2 linked regions of the Acaryochloris sp. CCMEE 5410 genome follow. The main gene of each other region encodes a partner of the protein of the gene in region 2 in a complex. Links are inferred from orthologs where the notes say so. Each region holds a gene or a part of one and is shown on either strand. Other genes may lie near its edges.

The links.
Region 1: the proteins of mnmG (region 2) and mnmE are in contact, whole or in part, in a solved structure (PDB 9HIP), measured with the Escherichia coli proteins. The link is inferred for Acaryochloris sp. CCMEE 5410 from one-to-one orthologs.

Annotation. Positions count from the first base shown.
Region 1 is NZ_AFEJ02000002.1:1,595,233-1,603,710, forward strand. The notes cover bases 3,472-6,445. They hold mnmE (tRNA uridine-5-carboxymethylaminomethyl(34) synthesis GTPase MnmE), read right to left. Parts: upstream 5,656-6,445; coding sequence 4,288-5,655; downstream 3,472-4,287. Other genes in these bases: ON05_RS28215 (ATP-binding protein), read right to left, coding at 3,472-4,129; ON05_RS28225 (hypothetical protein), read left to right, coding at 5,917-6,445. Also shown: ON05_RS28205 (bifunctional diguanylate cyclase/phosphodiesterase), read right to left, coding at 86-2,203; ON05_RS28210 (response regulator), read right to left, coding at 2,190-2,660; more of ON05_RS28215, read right to left, coding at 2,657-3,471; more of ON05_RS28225, read left to right, coding at 6,446-6,870; ON05_RS28230 (hypothetical protein), read left to right, coding at 6,942-7,172; ON05_RS28235 (polyamine aminopropyltransferase), read left to right, coding at 7,181-8,478. UniProt on the Escherichia coli protein: Exhibits a very high intrinsic GTPase hydrolysis rate. Involved in the addition of a carboxymethylaminomethyl (cmnm) group at the wobble position (U34) of certain tRNAs, forming tRNA-cmnm(5)s(2)U34.
Region 2 is NZ_AFEJ02000001.1:2,693,733-2,702,131, reverse strand. The notes cover bases 5,023-7,917. They hold mnmG (tRNA uridine-5-carboxymethylaminomethyl(34) synthesis enzyme MnmG), read right to left. Parts: upstream 7,477-7,917; coding sequence 5,569-7,476; downstream 5,023-5,568. Other genes in these bases: ON05_RS12310 (iron ABC transporter permease), read left to right, coding at 7,617-7,917. Also shown: ON05_RS12345 (GDP-mannose 4,6-dehydratase), read right to left, coding at 1-685; rfbF (glucose-1-phosphate cytidylyltransferase), read right to left, coding at 685-1,485; ON05_RS12335 (sialate O-acetylesterase), read right to left, coding at 1,629-2,510; ON05_RS12330 (hypothetical protein), read right to left, coding at 2,595-3,485; ON05_RS12325 (MBOAT family protein), read right to left, coding at 3,652-4,812; more of ON05_RS12310, read left to right, coding at 7,918-8,399. UniProt on the Escherichia coli protein: NAD-binding protein involved in the addition of a carboxymethylaminomethyl (cmnm) group at the wobble position (U34) of certain tRNAs, forming tRNA-cmnm(5)s(2)U34.

The sequences.
Region 1 (8,478 bases), on a different replicon or contig from region 2:
AATCCCCTCCCAAGACTCCCTTGAACCGTCACTTGAATAGTCACAGCAGGAGAGCATCGCTTGCCCTCTGGTCAAATTCTAGACCTTAGGCAGAGGCCACAGTGCTAGTCTCCAATGGTTGTACAAACACCCTGTGAGACTGCATCAGCGCTTTTTGCATTTGATCCGCTGAAAGGGGCTTAGACAATAAGTAGCCCTGAACACAATCACAATGATGTTGCTGGAGCCATTGCAGCTGTGCTTGGGTTTCTACTCCCTCAGCAATCGCAGTCATCCCTAAGTTGTGGGCCAAGGTAATCATGGTTCGCACAATTTCCGACTTTTCCGTATCGGTCACCAACCCTTCAATAAAGGAACGATCGATTTTCAGGGTGTCTAAGGGGAAGTTATGTAAAAAGCTCAGAGATGAATACCCTGTCCCAAAGTCGTCGATCTGGAGTTGAAGCCCCAAAGCGCGCAGTTGACTAATGAGTTCAGACACCATCACCTCATTTTCCATAATCATGGTTTCTGTAATTTCTAGCTTGAGGTGACGGGCACTGACTCCCGTCTCCGATAGAATCGATTGGATTTGTTTGCCTAAACTGGCCTGAGAAAATTGCTTACGGGATAGATTAACGCTAATACTCAAGGGTGGAATCTCAGTCAGGGTCTGATGCCACTGCCATAACTGTTGACAGGATTCTTCCAGGACCCACTGACCAATCGCTAGGATTAATCCTGTTTCCTCTGCTACAGGAATAAATTCCTGGGGTGAAATTAGGCCTCGCTGAGGATGTTGCCAACGGATCAGCGCTTCTAAGCTAACGATTTCATGGGTTTTGAGGGAAATAATCGGTTGATAGTAGAGCTGAAATTCTTGGTTGGCAATGGCGGCTCGCAGATCGGTTTCTACCCGAAGCAATGCCTGAACGCGATCGCGCATGGCTGCTTCAAAGACGACATATCTAGACTTGCCCAGGGCTTTGGCCCGATACATGGCATTATCCGCATCCCGTAATAAATTTTCAGCCTGGGGCGAATGGTCTGAATTCAGAGCAATACCGATACTGGCCGAAATATAAACTGTATGCCCCTGAAGTTCAAAGGCTTTCTCTAGCTCACGATTCAAGCGACTGGCCACTTGTTCCGCTTGATCTTGCCCAGCAATATTTTCCAGAAGAATGGCAAATTCATCGCCGCCTAACCGGGCAATCACATCACCGGGGCGTAACGCCGCCGTCAGACGTTTAGCCACTTCAATCAGTAGCTGATCCCCAATGGCATGGCCCAAACTATCATTAATCACCTTAAACCGATCGCAATCCAGAAACAGCACGGCAAATAGATAGTTCGTCTGGCGATTGACGCGTGTCAGGGTCCGGTGAAGCTGGTCCAAAAATAACGCCCGACTCGGCAACTCCGTGAGATGATCGTATAGCGCCACATGGTTGGTGAGATCGGTATGTGACCCGGCCATCCGTACCACACGATTATGGGGACCAAACACCGCCATGCCGCGGCTACTGACCCAACGATAGGACTGGTCCAGGTGAAGCATACGATATTGACATTCAAAGGCAGTTGTTTCTCGTCGCAAATGCCGCCGTAAATCGGTGCGGAATCGTTCCTTATCTTCCGGGTGAATACGGTCAAACCATTCCTGAATGGAAGGTTGAAGCGCCGCTTCGGCTTGGCCAATAATCGCGGCCCAACGGGGAGAATAATAAACTTGATGGGTTTGTAAGTTCCAATCCCAAAGGCCATCATTTGAGGCTTGGGCCACCAGATTATATTGTTCTTCTCGCTCCTGCAACGCCACTAATGTCCGAGTATGGTTAATGGCATACCGGATCGACCGCTCCAGTAAAGCAGACGTAATCGTCCCTTTCACCAAATAATCCGTCGCCCCTGCTGTCATCGCAGCTAAGTCGATCTCGCGATCTTCCTGGCCCGTCAACAAGATAATCGGAATCCGATGGCCTAAAGCAACCACTTCCTCTAACAAGTCCAAGCCTGTTCGACTGCCTAAGCGAAAATCGAACACATAAATATCATGCTGGTGACGCTGAACCGCCTGTAGTCCTTTGTCATAGGTATCCGCCCAGTCCAGATCGAACTGGATGCTTTGAAAATCGTCTAGGAGATCTTCAAAAAAGAAATAGTCATCTTCATCATCTTCCACCAGCAATAGTTTGATATGCAGTGGATCAAGATGCCTCACAACATTGCTCCGGGGGTAATGCCACAACAGTAAACCAATACTGGCCTAGGGTTTGCATCACCTCAACTAATGCGTCAAAGGTCACAGGTTTGGTGATGTAGGTATTGGCCCCCAAGTCATAACTGCGATAAATATCAATATCCGTATTAGAGGTGGTTAAGACTACAATCGGAATGCGGCGAAGTTCAGGATTCGCTTTAATCTCCTGCAAGGCTTCTCGTCCGTCTTTCTTCGGCATATTGAGATCCAGTAAGATCAGACCAGGGCGAGGCGACGTTTTTGGGTCGGTATATTGACCTCGACGAAATAAGTAATCCATCAACTCTTCGCCATCTTTGACAAAGCGAAGATCATTACTCAGTCGGCTCTCCTCTAGAGCTTCGGCCGTAAGCATCCGATCATCTTCATCATCGTCAGCCATCAAAATCGTGATTGGGGCAGCATTGACTGAGGTCATGATTGGGGCTCCATGGAGGTTTGGGTAAGCGGTAAGGTGATGAAAAATGTTGCGCCTTGGCCCGGTGAGCTTTCAGCAGTGATGGTGCCACCATGATGCTCGGCAATTTTGGCACAGACCGCTAGGCCAATGCCCGTGCCATCATATTCATTGCGACTATGTAAACGCTGAAACACTCGAAAAATACGGTCCGTATACTTTTGCTCAAAGCCAATTCCATTATCTTCAACGCTAATTTGGTACAGGCTCTCGGTCTCAGTACTTTCATTAACCGACTGCCCGCCAATCGTGATGCAGAGGGGCTGATCCGGCTGACGAAACTTGAGAGCATTACTAATCAGGTTTTGAAACAGTTGGCGAATTTGCATCGGTTCAGCATCAATCGTAGGTAACGCAGTCACCTCAACCTGGGCCTCCGTTTCCTGAATCCGAATTTCCAGATCATCTAAAACGCTGCCCACCACTTCATTGAGATCAACTTCAGTAAAGGGTTGTGACTTTGACGTCACTCGAGAAAAAGCCAATAGGTTCTGCACCAGTTGCCGCATGCGGCCCGCCGCTTTTTGCATGCGGTCCACATAATCTTTCCCCCGATCGCTCAGATCATCTCTACATTTCGTTTGTAATCGATCACCAAAGGCCTCAATTTTGCGGAGGGGCTCTTGTAAATCATGGGAGGCTACATAGGCAAATTGTTCTAATTCCTTATTGGAGCGGAGTAAGGCTTCATTCGAACGAGCTAACGCCTCAGACTCTTCTGCTAGCTTGGCTTCAGCTTCCTGCTTGGCTTTTTCCTGCCGTATCAGAACGGCTTGAGCATAGCCAACGATAATGACGAGTACCCCATATAGCCCGACAAAGATAACGATAACGGCGATCAGCCCTTCTTGCTGAGCGTCTTCTACCTGTTGTACGAGCGGTGTGACATTGCTATAGACCTCGATCACACCTTCAATCTCTGAATCAGCACCCTGAGGCCGCAGGGGTAAATAGCTGGAAATCAGTTTTTTTTCTGTCAGGAGTCCCTGTACACTCCGAAATTTCTTTCTATGGGACAGCTTAGTGATGGTTTCACCAGAACGCGCTGTCAGGAATCCAGAATATTTCGATTTATCCTGACCAATTTGTTTGGCGTTGGTCGAAAACACCACTCGACCGTTTAAATCGAAAATTTTGAGTTTGGCGATGGACGTTCCTTGAATCAGACGACGAACGGTGTCATCGATATCTTCAATCTGAGGGTGATTTTGTAAGTCTTTCCTAGATAAGGACTCCGTAGAACTCAAGAAAGATTTGTGCTGAGGCCATACCGAATTAGCAAAGACTTGGGTAATTTCAACATTCTTTTGCTCACTCGCACTAATCAGTTGGGCCGTTGTCGTTTGCTGATTATAGTGCCGCAAGAAGAGGGTGGCGCTCCCACAGGCAACTAAACTCGCAATCGAAAAATATCGCAGTAACTTAAACAAAAGCTAAATTCCAAAGGCAATACATCCTGGTGCCCTGATCCTTTTGTCAGGTTCCCTTTGGTTAGAATTCCCAGGATTTCCTACCTTTGGAACAAATCATTGATGGACATCACAATAAACGCGATATGTGAAGTTTTAAAAAGTATTCTAATTACGACCTATTTACCAATACAAAAACGGCTAAATATTCGGTCGAGCACTGATTCTGTGATGTCTTCTCCCGTGATTTCGCCTAAGGCCTGAATTGCCCCTCTCAAGTCTATGGTCCAGAAATCTAGGGGGAGCTGATCTGCGATCGCAACCTGAACATGCTCCAAAGCGGTTTGGGCTTTCTGCAAAGCGGCGGCCTGTCGCTGATTAATCGCCCAATCTAAATTGGCAGCTTGCAGAGACCGAGTTTGCACCGTTTCCAATATTGCCGTTTCCAATTCAGAGATGCCCTGGTTTTGGGCGGCAATGGTAGACACCACCTGAGCAATTGTTTCAGGGTAAATCACCTGCTCTTGGGGGACTAAATCCACTTTATTCACAATCAAAATCATCGGCAGCCCTTGAAACACCTGATAGAGCTGCTGATCTTCGGAAGTCCATCCAGCAGAGGCATCGATGGTGAGCAAGACCAGGTCAGCTGATTGAGCTGCTCGATGTGATCGCGTAACGCCAATTTGTTCAACCTGATCTTTGGTCTCGCGAATACCTGCGGTATCTAAAACCTGAATGGGAATGCCTCCCACCACTAACTGGGATTCCACCACATCTCGTGTGGTGCCGGGGAGATCCGTAACGATGGCGCGATCGCATCGACACCACGCATTCAATAAACTCGACTTCCCCACATTCGGACGACCAACAATCGCCACCTTCAAACCATTGCGCAGCAATTCCCCCTGATCTGCCGTCGCCAAGATCGCTTGAAGGGTAGTATGAATCTCTTGCAATTCAGCCTGAACACTGACTTCATCCAAGGGCGGTAAATCATCCTCAAAATCGACCCTAGCCTCTACTTCTGCTAGGGTATCCAGACAGCGCTGCCGCAGCACTCGAATGGGGGATGCCAGCTTGCCCTGCACACCTGCTAAGGCTGCCTGTGCCGCCTGGGGAGAACGCGCCCCCACCAAATCTGCTACCCCTTCAGCCTGGGTCAAGTCCAAGCGGCCATTCAAAAAAGCTCTGAGGGTAAATTCTCCCGGCTGTGCCAGCTCAGCCCCCGCTTGCAAGCACGCTTCTAACACCTGCTGCACCGGAATCATACCCCCATGGCAATGGAATTCCACCACATCTTCCCGGGTATAGGAGCGAGGGGCCAACATCAACAGCAACAAAGCTTCATCAATCACCTGCTGAGTCGAAGGCTGTTGAATATACCCATAAAGCACCCGATGGCTCTCCCATAGCTGGTTTCCCGGTGTATGAAACAGCTGCTTTGCAATCGATACTGCATCTGCCCCCGACAAGCGAACGATACCAATACTGCCCTGTTGGGGCACAATAGCGGTTGCGATCGCAGCAATCGTAGTTTGCTTCATAAGCGGTCCGGGAGATGTCTGTTTATACAAGCAATGTCAACCAGTTTATGGTGAGACCTTTGGCATTGTCCCTTCCTTATCGGCCCTCCGTCCTCAAATCGATTGATGCTGACTCTTAAGGTCTTCGTCAAATTGTTAGCCTTCTAGCCAAGCTATACTGGCCTGCAGGCTCGCCGTCCTGAAGCAAACCGAGCCTCTTACTGTTACCTGTCATCCATACCCATGCCCAGTCAAGTTGAATATAAAACAACACGCCGGTTTATGAACATTTGGGTTTACTTGGCCCTTGGCGCTGTTGGCATGATCATTTTGGCCGGATTGAGTTCCATTTTTTTCGTCAAGCCGTTAGCCTCCAAAACCCTGCAGGCCCGGGAAGGTCAACCTGCACGATTACAGCCGTTTAAAGTTAAGCCTCAAGCCATTGGCGCGGTCCGAGTAGATGTCACGGCCCGAATCCCCACCAATCGCTACCTCGCCTATGAGGTGCAAATTCGCGACCAACAAGACAAAATCTTGGCAGCCGGTCTCAAAAATGCCTGGAATGAGTCAGGGATTTGGCGCGAAGAAGGGCAAACAGGCACCTGGCAAGAAGATGATTTAGACGCAGGTTTAGATGTCAGTAGTGCCAAAGCGGAACCCCTAACTGTTGTGGTCGAGGTGCTGGAGTATGGCACCTCTCGTAACCAGACCCTCACCGAGTCCGTTTCCTTCCGCATTAAAGTCAATCAAGGCATTATCGACACCCGCTATCTATGGCCTGGGTTTTGGGGTGGCTTACTGATGGCGGGTTTAACCTGTCTCTTTTCCAAGTCGGCTGGAGCCACCTTAAGCGATAAAAGCATTGGGGATAGTGACTTAGGGGACCGAGTCAATGCCGGGGGGCCAAACAAACTGATCAAAGTCATCGTCAAAACTGTGGCCGACGAAACCTCTCCTCCTTCTCTCAACTGCCGACTAATGGTCAGAGACGGCAATGGTGATGAGCTGTTTAATGCCTCGGAAGTGATGCCCCTCAAATTCAAGCGGGATGAAGACGGCGATATCGACAGTACCCATGGTCAAGCCACCTTTTTTCTGGTGCTGGAAAAACCCAGTTCCTACGGGTTTTATGTAGAAGTCACCCCCGATGCTCCTGTCGATTCAACGCGGCTGATCATCAAGCAAGGTGCTGTGACTTTAGGGGCCGTCAAAGTCGCCCATATTGGCGCAGCCTAAATCCAGCCCCCTTCTCAAAGATGCAACTCGATTTTTTCTCATTTAGGATGGCAGTAGAAACCTTTTAAACTATGCTGACAAAACTTTTTTCAGTCGCAACAGTCGCCATTGTAGTCGCTTCTATCTTGGCTGCATACACCCAACGCTCCGCCTTTCAGCTCCGACAAGAAAATCAACCCCATTACTGGACCCGTCACGGCACCCGAACGTCTGGGCGCTATCGGGGAGGTGTTTGGATCGTCTCTCCGGCCCGGTCTTCCTACAGTGGATTTCGGGGTGGCAGTCTGGGCGTGGGTAAATAAGCTGCGGTATGGCCGAGTCAGAATCAACTTCTGGGGCAGTCCAGAGGCCTGAATCTATTCCTCTCAGCTCTAGTCAGCAACGCTGGTTACTGGCAGCCGCTGCCATCTCTTCCAGTGTGGGCCTCGCCGCAGAATTACTCTTAGGAACCCTAGCCAGTTATTTAGTCGGCAATACTGCCTTAGCTTACGGTGTAGCCGTAGGGGGCTTTCTAGCTGCCATGGGATTAGGGGCCTATATCAGTCAATTTATTGCCGTAGACAATCAACAAAGCCAGTTAATCAAAGTTTTCTTACAAATTGAGTTGTGGGTTGCCCCATTAACCGCTGGCTTACCCATTGGACTGTTTGTCGTTTTTGTCGCCGATGGACCGATTTGGCTAGGGCTCTTTCTTGTCACCCTCATTTTGGGTATTCTTTCGGGCCTAGAAGTCCCCATTTTGACTCGCATTATTGAACAGGATCGGGACGTCAAGTTCGCCCTTGCTGGCGTCTTGGCCTTAGATTATGTTGGCGCTTTAATCGGTTCTTTGGCGTTTCCAGTCCTACTTCTGCCCCTGTTGGGATTATTTCCCACCGCCGTGCTGATCGGGTCTTTACCCGCTTTTATGGTCTTTCGGTTAGGACGCTTGTTTCGAGGCATGCGGTCCTGGAGTTATTGGGGCCTCTGCATCGGCGTTGGCTTATGTGTGTTTGCTCCGTTCGTGATACCGTTTAGCGATCGCTTAGAAAATACCCTGTACAGAGCCCCCATTGTTAGTCGTATTCAGTCCACCTACCAGCGCATCGTCCTCACCCGCTCTGGCAACGATACACGACTGTATCTCGATGGTGACCTCCAGCTATCCACCGTCGATGAATACCGCTATCACGAAGCCCTGGTCCATCCAGCCCTGAGCACCCATCCCCAGCGACGCCAAGTGCTGGTGCTCGGCGCTGGAGACGGCATGGCCGTGAGGGAAATCCTTAAATGGCCGGAAGTTGAAAAAGTGGTGCTTGTTGAGCTAGATCCTGCCGTCGTGAAACTCGCCCGTCAGTATCCGGTGCTCGTCGATCGCAACGCCCATGCCCTAGACGATCCTCGGGTAGACGTGGTGTATGGAGATGCCTTTAAGCTCGCCCCTCAACTGCCGGATACCTTTGACATCATCATTGCCGATTTCCCAGATCCCGATCGCCCGGCCCTCGCCAAGCTCTACTCTCAAGGGTTTTATCGACAACTGTTCGCTCGCCTCGCCCCCAACGGCATCTTCGTCACCCAGGCATCCAGTCCTTTTTTTGCTCCAAAGGTTATGGACTGTATCGCCAC
Region 2 (8,399 bases):
CGAGCACCCCATCCTTGACATAGAAATAGTCGCGAATATAAGTTCCATCGCTGCGAATCACAATGGGTTTGTCTCGCAACGTCGATCGAATGGTATCAGGGACAATGCGATTGAAATTTAAGTCCCCACCGCCATAGAAATTCCCGCAACGGGTAATACAGACGGGGAGGTTGTAAGTCACATAGTAGGTTCGACACAGTAAATCCGCGCAACTTTTGGACACATCATAGGGATGTTCGCCCTGAAGGGGCGTTTGCTCGTCGTAGGGCAAGATCTCCTGATCGCCATAGGCCTTATCGCTGGAAGCGACGACGATGCGACTGACACCACCTACCCGACGACAGGCTTCTAATACATTCCAGGTGCCTTTGATATTGGCTTCAAAGGTGCCTAGGGGCTCGCGATTGGCAACTCCTACAATGGTTTGGGCGGCTAAATGGAATACGGTATCGACCTCGTATTCATTAATTGCCCGTTCCAAAACCCCTAAATCTTCAATACCACCGTAAACCGTTGTAATTTTGTCGGAAAGTCCTTCCGTAAACAACCGAGATTGTGGCACCCAATCCCTGACGAGTCCAACGACACGAGCCCCCCGAGCTACCAGCTCCTGGGTCATCCAACTTCCTAATAGCCCAGTGCAACCAGTGATGAATACCGATCGATCTTGCCAAAAGTCACTCATTACCAAACCCTCCATTCTGCTTGATTGGAGATATATAGCTTATTGAGCAGTTCGAGTTCTCTATAGGTATCCATACATTGCCAAAATCCATCATGTTTATAGACGGCGAGTTCTCCCAACGCCGCCAATGCTTTAAACGGCTCAGCTTCCAGAACGGTACTATCCCCTTGAATCAGATCGAGAACTTTGCGATGAAACACAAAGTACCCGCCGTTGATCCAGCCTTCACTAGTTTGGGGTTTTTCTTGGAAGTAGCTGACAAAATTGTTATCAATGGCCAGCTCACCAAAACGCGACGGAGGGCGAACAGAGGTGATGGTGGCTAGCTTGCCATGACTATTGTGGAACTCCAGTAATTTCTGGATATTGACGTTACTCACGCCATCGCCATAGGTGCCCATAAACAGGTCACTACCGATATCCTTAAAATAAGGAGATAGACGCTTTAAACGCCCCCCAGTCATGGTTTCAGGGCCAGTATCAATGAGCCAGATCCGCCAATCTTCTTCCCCGTGGGAGCTATCTAACTTAGTAATTTTTTTATTCCCTAATTCCAGCAAGACATTGCTGTGGTTCCAATCATAGTTAAAGAAATAGTCACGAATCATATCGCCTTTATAACCAAGGCAGAGTAGGAAATCTGTAAAGCCGTAGTGAGCATAGATTTTCATAATGTGCCAGATCATGGGACGATCCCCGACCATGACCATGGGCTTGGGGCGAAACTCGGTTTCTTCTTTTAATCTCGTTCCTTTACCACCACACAAAATTGCAACAGGAATTCTTGGTTTTGTCTCCATTAGCTCACTCAATGAACAACGCTAACAATCGATTTGAAACAGTTAATAAAAACGAAAGATAAAGCTGTATTTAAAGGCTATTTAAAGAATCCAAAATCGTTTCAATCATATATTGATATTTCTCATTTTGTCAGACATTCACATCATAGATTCTTCTCGGTTAGTTTAATATAGGCATTGGCGAATCGCTGCCCAATCGTACGATAACTTTTAGTGGTGTAATGAACATAGTCCTCAAGGGCTAAATCATCTGTGGTAATCATGGCTACCTGGGGTAATTGAATATTCTCTTGCTGCTTTTTAACAACGTTCCACTGAGTTAAGAGATCGGGGGCATCATGAGATCCAATTTGAGCAAAGACAATAGGTAGATTCTCCTGCTTTGTATCTAATCGAAAACTCTCAATAAACTTTTCAAACTTTTTGGACCATTGTTGGGGAGATAAAGAGAGGTGAGAAAATTGCTTTTGATCCAAAGCATCTGCTTCTCCCTGAAAAAATAACATTCCTTCCAGCTGGCCCATCAAAGAGGCCGCTCGCAATCGCTTGAGGCACGACCCATAGAGGGAGTTTTCACTTAAATTGCGTTGCCATTCTTGAATGGTTGACCCTCCCCTAGCACAGGGAATCAGGCCAATAACAGCATCTTTATCATGTTTGAGCAATGCCGATGCAAAGGTCATGCCGGGCCCCACTCCGGGGGCCTTACCTTCCTGAGAGACTGGATCAACTTGGCCGTCTATAGAATCCAGGGGGTCTTTGGCGAGGTGCCATCGGTAATCATTCCCAAATACAAAAACCTGGGGGTGTGTTTTTGAACTCTCAGCATCTAGCGGGCCTCTGCCCGTCATATTGGATTGCCCCGCTAAAACATAAAGAGACATTTTTCCCTGCACCTGATTCGGAATAGTGGGGAGTTCTTGTGCCTGGGAAGCTTGAGAGGTCTGGAGGCGGTCTTGAAACTTAAACAGAAACTTACTCAGAAGTACACCACAGGTGACTCCACTCAAAAATAGAATGATCAACCATATTTTTGACGGAATAAACTTCATAGTAACTAAGCAATATCCTTCTAAGGTGAGAAATATAGCAAGTCTAGATTAAATCCTTCAGTTATCAGTTTTGGTATCAGTGCTTTCTGTTAAACGCTTCGACAATTGTTCTGAAATTAATTCCGAACGAACTTTTGTACCTTTGTGATTGAGATGATACTCAGAATCAAAGAAATACTCTTGACTAAATGCCATATCTTTAGGAGCATCTAGCAGGGGAAAATCTAAGGACTGTTTGAGTTGAGCATCGATGCGGCTAATGGCAGCAGCATTATCTCGAAAAACAGAGTCGAGTAATGAAGGATAGGAATAATAAATCTTGGCTCCTTTTTGGGTGGCTGATTGATTAAAGGCATTCAAGATGGTGATCGCTGTTTGCACGGAGTCATCATTGACCGTTAGCTTTCCCTTAATTTGGGTTAAGTCTCGTCCACTTTCTGTGTTATTAACCGTGGCATCTCCAATCTCATTCAAGTTGCTGCGGCGATAAACGCGATCAATTTCGTAGGTCCCTAGGACTGAATTGATCGCTGTACGGATAACGCCTCCCAGATAGAGTTGGCCTTTGTCTAGCATGATGGGGGCATAGTACCAAGGAACGAACTGAGCATTCTGGGGACGACTGTCTATCACCGTAAACAGGCGTTCTGGAATATCGGGTAGAGGACTAGAAAATTGCTCATATTCAAATGAAATAACAACGATATCTCCTTCTACTAAGGAAGCGTCCACTTCATTGAGCATATATTCCAGTCCTAGTGCCGCATGTAGCCCCATATTGACAGGGTTGCGATTTAAGCGACGTCCAATCAGTGAAGAATCTAAGCCAAAGGCCACATTAGAACCCCCTAGAAAAATGACCCGAGGTGGTTGTTGTTTAGCCAGTAAATCATGTTTATCGAGAGTGGCTGCCAAGTAGTTGGTTTTGGCTGTTTTGTCATGGTTCATGATATAAAAAACGAGCACGATGAACAGGACTAAAGACTGAATGGATATAAATTTTAGTAGGCGAAAGATAAATTGCTTCATTCAGAGAACACTTAAATCAATTTATTAAGACAGGCTAGGGGTGCCCTAACATCAATCTGGCTTGAAAGTCATTCATTATGAGAGCTTAAAACTGAAAATATACAAATTGTCCAGTACTCCAGGTTCCGTATGCCAAGGTGATCCACAGTAATAGGGTATAGGCTGACCATCTGATACTTTGCGGTAACTTCTTCAATACCAAGGGATGGGCATACTTTCGCTGTAGCCACTCAATGAGAACTAAACAGGCTAAAACCACAACAATCCATTTACCAATGGGACAATCAGCAACAATGGTTCCGAAGGATTTATAGGCGGAAGGGCGGAGGGCATCCATAAATATCTTCTGGACCATAAAGCCCGCATCTTGAATCGTTTTGGCCCGAAAAAATATCCAAGATAGACAGGTGAGGGAGAAGGTAATCAGCACTCTGAACACAGTACTCAACTTGGGGAATAACCCCTCTCCACAGGGGGTATCTGTTGCTTTGAGGGTTTGAGCAGGGATCCAAAGTTTTTCGGCGAGAACGACGCCACCATGAATGCCGCCCCAGATCACAAAATTCCAGGCTGCACCATGCCATAAACCACTGATTAAGAAGGTCAACATCACGTTGATGATTCTGCGGAATGACGGGACCCGACTACCACCTAGGGGAATATAGACATAGTCTCTTAACCACGAAGAGAAGGAAATATGCCATCGTCGCCAAAATTCAGCCATCGACTGGGAGAAATAGGGGTAAGCGAAATTTCTCATCAAGTCAAACCCAAAGAGTCTGGCGGTGCCAATGGCAATATCAGAGTAGGCGGAAAAATCACAGTAAATTTGGAATGCAAAGGCAATGGTTGCAAAGACGAGCTGAGGGCCAGGATATTCACTGGGTTGTCCAAAGGCCTGATCGACGATAGCTGCTAGGTTGTCCGCAACCAACATTTTCTTGGCTAGCCCCCAGAGGATCTGGCGGCATCCATCCACGGCTAACTCATAGTTAAATTGTCTTGAGTTGAGAAACTGCGGGAGTAGGTGAGGTGCCCGCTCGATTGGGCCAGCAACGAGTTGAGGAAAAAAGGAAACGTAGGCTAGGTAGTCTATGTAGTTTTTTGTAGGTTGTAGTTGGCGCTGATATATATCGATGGTGTAACTCAGGGTTTGGAAGGTATAGAAGCTAATGCCAACGGGCAAAATAACATTCAGGGCAACATAGTCTAACTTCCAGCCCACTAGGGATAGGGTATCGACCAAGCTCTGGGAGAAAAAATTCCAGTATTTGAAGAACCCTAGTAACCCTAAGTTGATACATAGGCTGCTGAATAATAAAAATTTTCGAGTTCTGTCTGCGTCTGATCGAGCGAGGTATAAGCCGATCCAATAATCGACAGAACTAGAGGCTAGTAACAAAAAGCAAAAGCGGTAATCCCACCAGCCATAAAAAATGTAGCTAATAACAACCAGAAAAATATTTTGTAATGACCTTTTTCCTAATTTCCAGTAACTGGTGAAGGTCAGTAGTAAAAATACTACGAAAGTTAAGGTCGTAAATGTCATATGAGATGATTGGGGAGAGCCAGTTAATGAGTATGAATCACATTTATTACTGATTTGTACACTAAAAACAGTTCCAGATCGCAGGGGTAACCAGACTCAGTTTTGGGAAGATCTATGGATACCCAGAAGCGTTAACTGACAGCATAGATTAATCTATATTGCTGATGCTTGTGGCAATGTAGACTCCTAAAGAATTTGTGCTCAGGCGGTAGGTCGGATGACAGCCTAGATCGGCTTTTTTCATCACATTAACTAGTAAAGTCATGATAGTTCAGAGTTGCGGTGATCACCCTCACTATCAGTGACTTTTTTGCGTTAGCTCTCAAGATTAAATCGGGATGACAGGATTCGAACCTGCGACATCCTGCTCCCAAAGCAGGCGCGCTACCAAGCTGCGCTACATCCCGTTGCTGGCTATTAGCCAACAAGACTTTAACATCGTATCACAGGCGTTTAGCTGACTGGGGACAATCGAGCTAATGTTTCGAGATAAAACAGCAAAGCATTGATATCTGAAGGATTGACACCACCAATTCGAGATGCCTGTCCCACCGTCAGGGGCCGCACTTTCGCTAATTTCTCCCGGGCTTCCATGGATAGGGTCTCAATGCTGGCGTAATCTATGTTTTCAGGTAACTTTCGCTGTTCTTGCCGACTAACCTGCTCAATCTGGCGCTGTTGGCGCTGGATATACCCCGCATATTTAATCTCAATTTCCACGCTTTCCCGTTCAGAGCGTTCCAGGGTCTCGATGCCTAAACCGTGTTGCTGAAGGTCGCAGTAATGGAACTTGGGCCGACGCAGCAGATCAGATAAGGTGATCGACCCTTTAATTTTTTCCCCTGTTGCTTGGACGATAGCTTGGGCGGCGGGATCTCGCTCTTTTAGCCGGGTGGCATGAAGTCGTTCTTTCTCAGCGGTAATGGTGGCTTGTTTACGGGTAAATAAGTGCCAGCGTCGATCATCAATGAGACCGACCTCGCGCCCTAAGGGGGTCAATCGCTGATCGGCATTGTCCGATCGCAACAACAATCGATACTCAGATCGCCCGGTCAACATCCGATAGGGCTCTCGTAGGTCTTTTGTGCAAAGGTCGTCGATGAGCGTACCAATATAGCTTTCCGCTCGAGGGAAAATGAGCATTTCCTGCTGGTTCACCCTGCAGGCAGCATTGATACCGGCAACAATCCCCTGAGCCGCCGCTTCTTCATAGCCGGTGGTGCCATTAATTTGTCCTGCACAGAAGAGACCCTCGATCCGTTTGGTCATTAGGGTGGGATAACACTGGGTTGCAGGTAGATAGTCATATTCCACGGCGTAGGCCGGGCGGAGCATAGCACAGTGTTCGAGACCAGGCAGAGATCGCAACATCCGTAACTGCAATGCCTCCGGTAGACCTGTTGAGAATCCCTGAATATAGAGTTCAGGAATATCGCGGCCTTCTGGCTCAATAAAAATCTGATGGCTAGCCTTATCGGCAAACCGCACGATTTTGTCTTCAATGCTGGGACAGTAGCGGGGGCCTTTGGCATCCACCCAGCCGCCATAGACGGGGGATAGATGTAAATTGTCTTGAATGAGCTGATGGGTTTCCGGGGTGGTGCGGGTGATATAGCAGTTCATCTGCTCCCGCTCAATCCAAACCGCAGGATCGAAACTAAACCAACGCACCTGCTGATCCGGAGGCTGAGGTTCCATCACACTAAAGTCCACAGACCGCTTGTCGACGCGGGCAGGTGTGCCTGTTTTCAATCGTCCCGTTTCAAACCCCAATTGATTGAGGGTTTCAGTCAGCCCCTCCGCCGCAAACTCTCCGGCTCGTCCAGCGGGCATGGACTTATCTCCCACCCAAATCCGTCCCCCTAAAAAGGTGCCTGTGGTCAGAATAACAGCCTGGCAGCGAAAGGCGACGCCAAAGTAGGTCTGGACGCCAACGACCTCATCATTGTCTCCCAGGACTAAATCCGTGACCATACCTTCCCGCACGGTCAGATTGCCCTGGTTTTCGACGATGGTTTTCATCACTGCCGCATATTCGCGCTTGTCGGTCTGGGCGCGCAAGGCCCAAACGGCAGGACCACGGGAATGGTTGAGCAGACGCTTTTGCAAATAGGTGCGATCTGCCATTTTGCCAATTTCGCCGCCCAGGGCATCGACTTCATGGGTGAGCTGAGATTTGGCGGGGGCTCCCACGGCTGGATTGCAGGGTTGCCAAGCAATTTTGTCGAGATTGAGGGTGAGTAGTAGGGTGCTGCAGCCCATCCGAGCAGAGGCTAACGCGGCTTCACACCCAGCATGGCCTGCCCCGACGACAATGACTTCAAACTCATCCAAAAATTCAACTGCCTGAGGGGACGTCATAGATGTGGCCCTGAACTGATCTCCCTCTGATTCTAACGGTTCTTTGGAATCTCCTCGGATCGATAGGTTAGGGGGCTCCTAAATGGGGGATGACAGAGTGCAATACTGGACGTTAGACGCATATATCCTATGGACTCATTTTGAATACCGTTCCTAAGTCTGTTTCCAAACTTTCTCGCCAAATATTGACTCATCCTTCTCTCCACTGGAATATTTGGACGATCGGGGTGATAGGGGTTGCGGTATTGATAGCTACCCCAATTTTGGTGGTTTTAAGCAGTATTTTTACGAACCAAAGCGAGACTTGGGAACATCTAGCCACCACAGTGCTGCCCACCTATGTCATCAATTCCCTGTTGCTGATGTTGGGGGTGAGTGTAGGTGTTTTGGTGATTGGGGTCGGAACGGCATGGTTGGTGACCATGTGTGATTTTGTGGGGAGCCGGGTGTTTGAATGGGCCCTCTTGCTGCCCCTGGCCGCTCCTGCTTATCTGTTGGCCTATACCTATACGGATGTCCTCGATTATTTTGGCCCTGTGCAGACGTTCCTGCGGGGGGTGTTTGGATGGGAAAGCGCTACGGATTATTGGTTCCCGAATGTTCGATCGTTATGGGGGGCGATCGCCATGATGAGTTTCGTGCTCTACCCCTATGTCTACCTATTGTCGCGGGTCACGTTTTTAGAGCAGTCTGTCTGTACCCAAGAAGCCAGTCGGTCCTTAGGGTGTAATCCTTGGCAAAGCTTTGTGAAAGTGGCGCTGCCCCTGGCACGCCCTGCGATTACGGCAGGCTTAGCCTTGGCCTTGATGGAGACCCTGAACGACTTTGGGACGGTTCAGTACTTTGGGGTGCCCACTTTTACGACGGGCATTTATCGAACGTGGTTTGGTAATGGTGAGCGCCTGGCGGCAACGCAGCTGGCT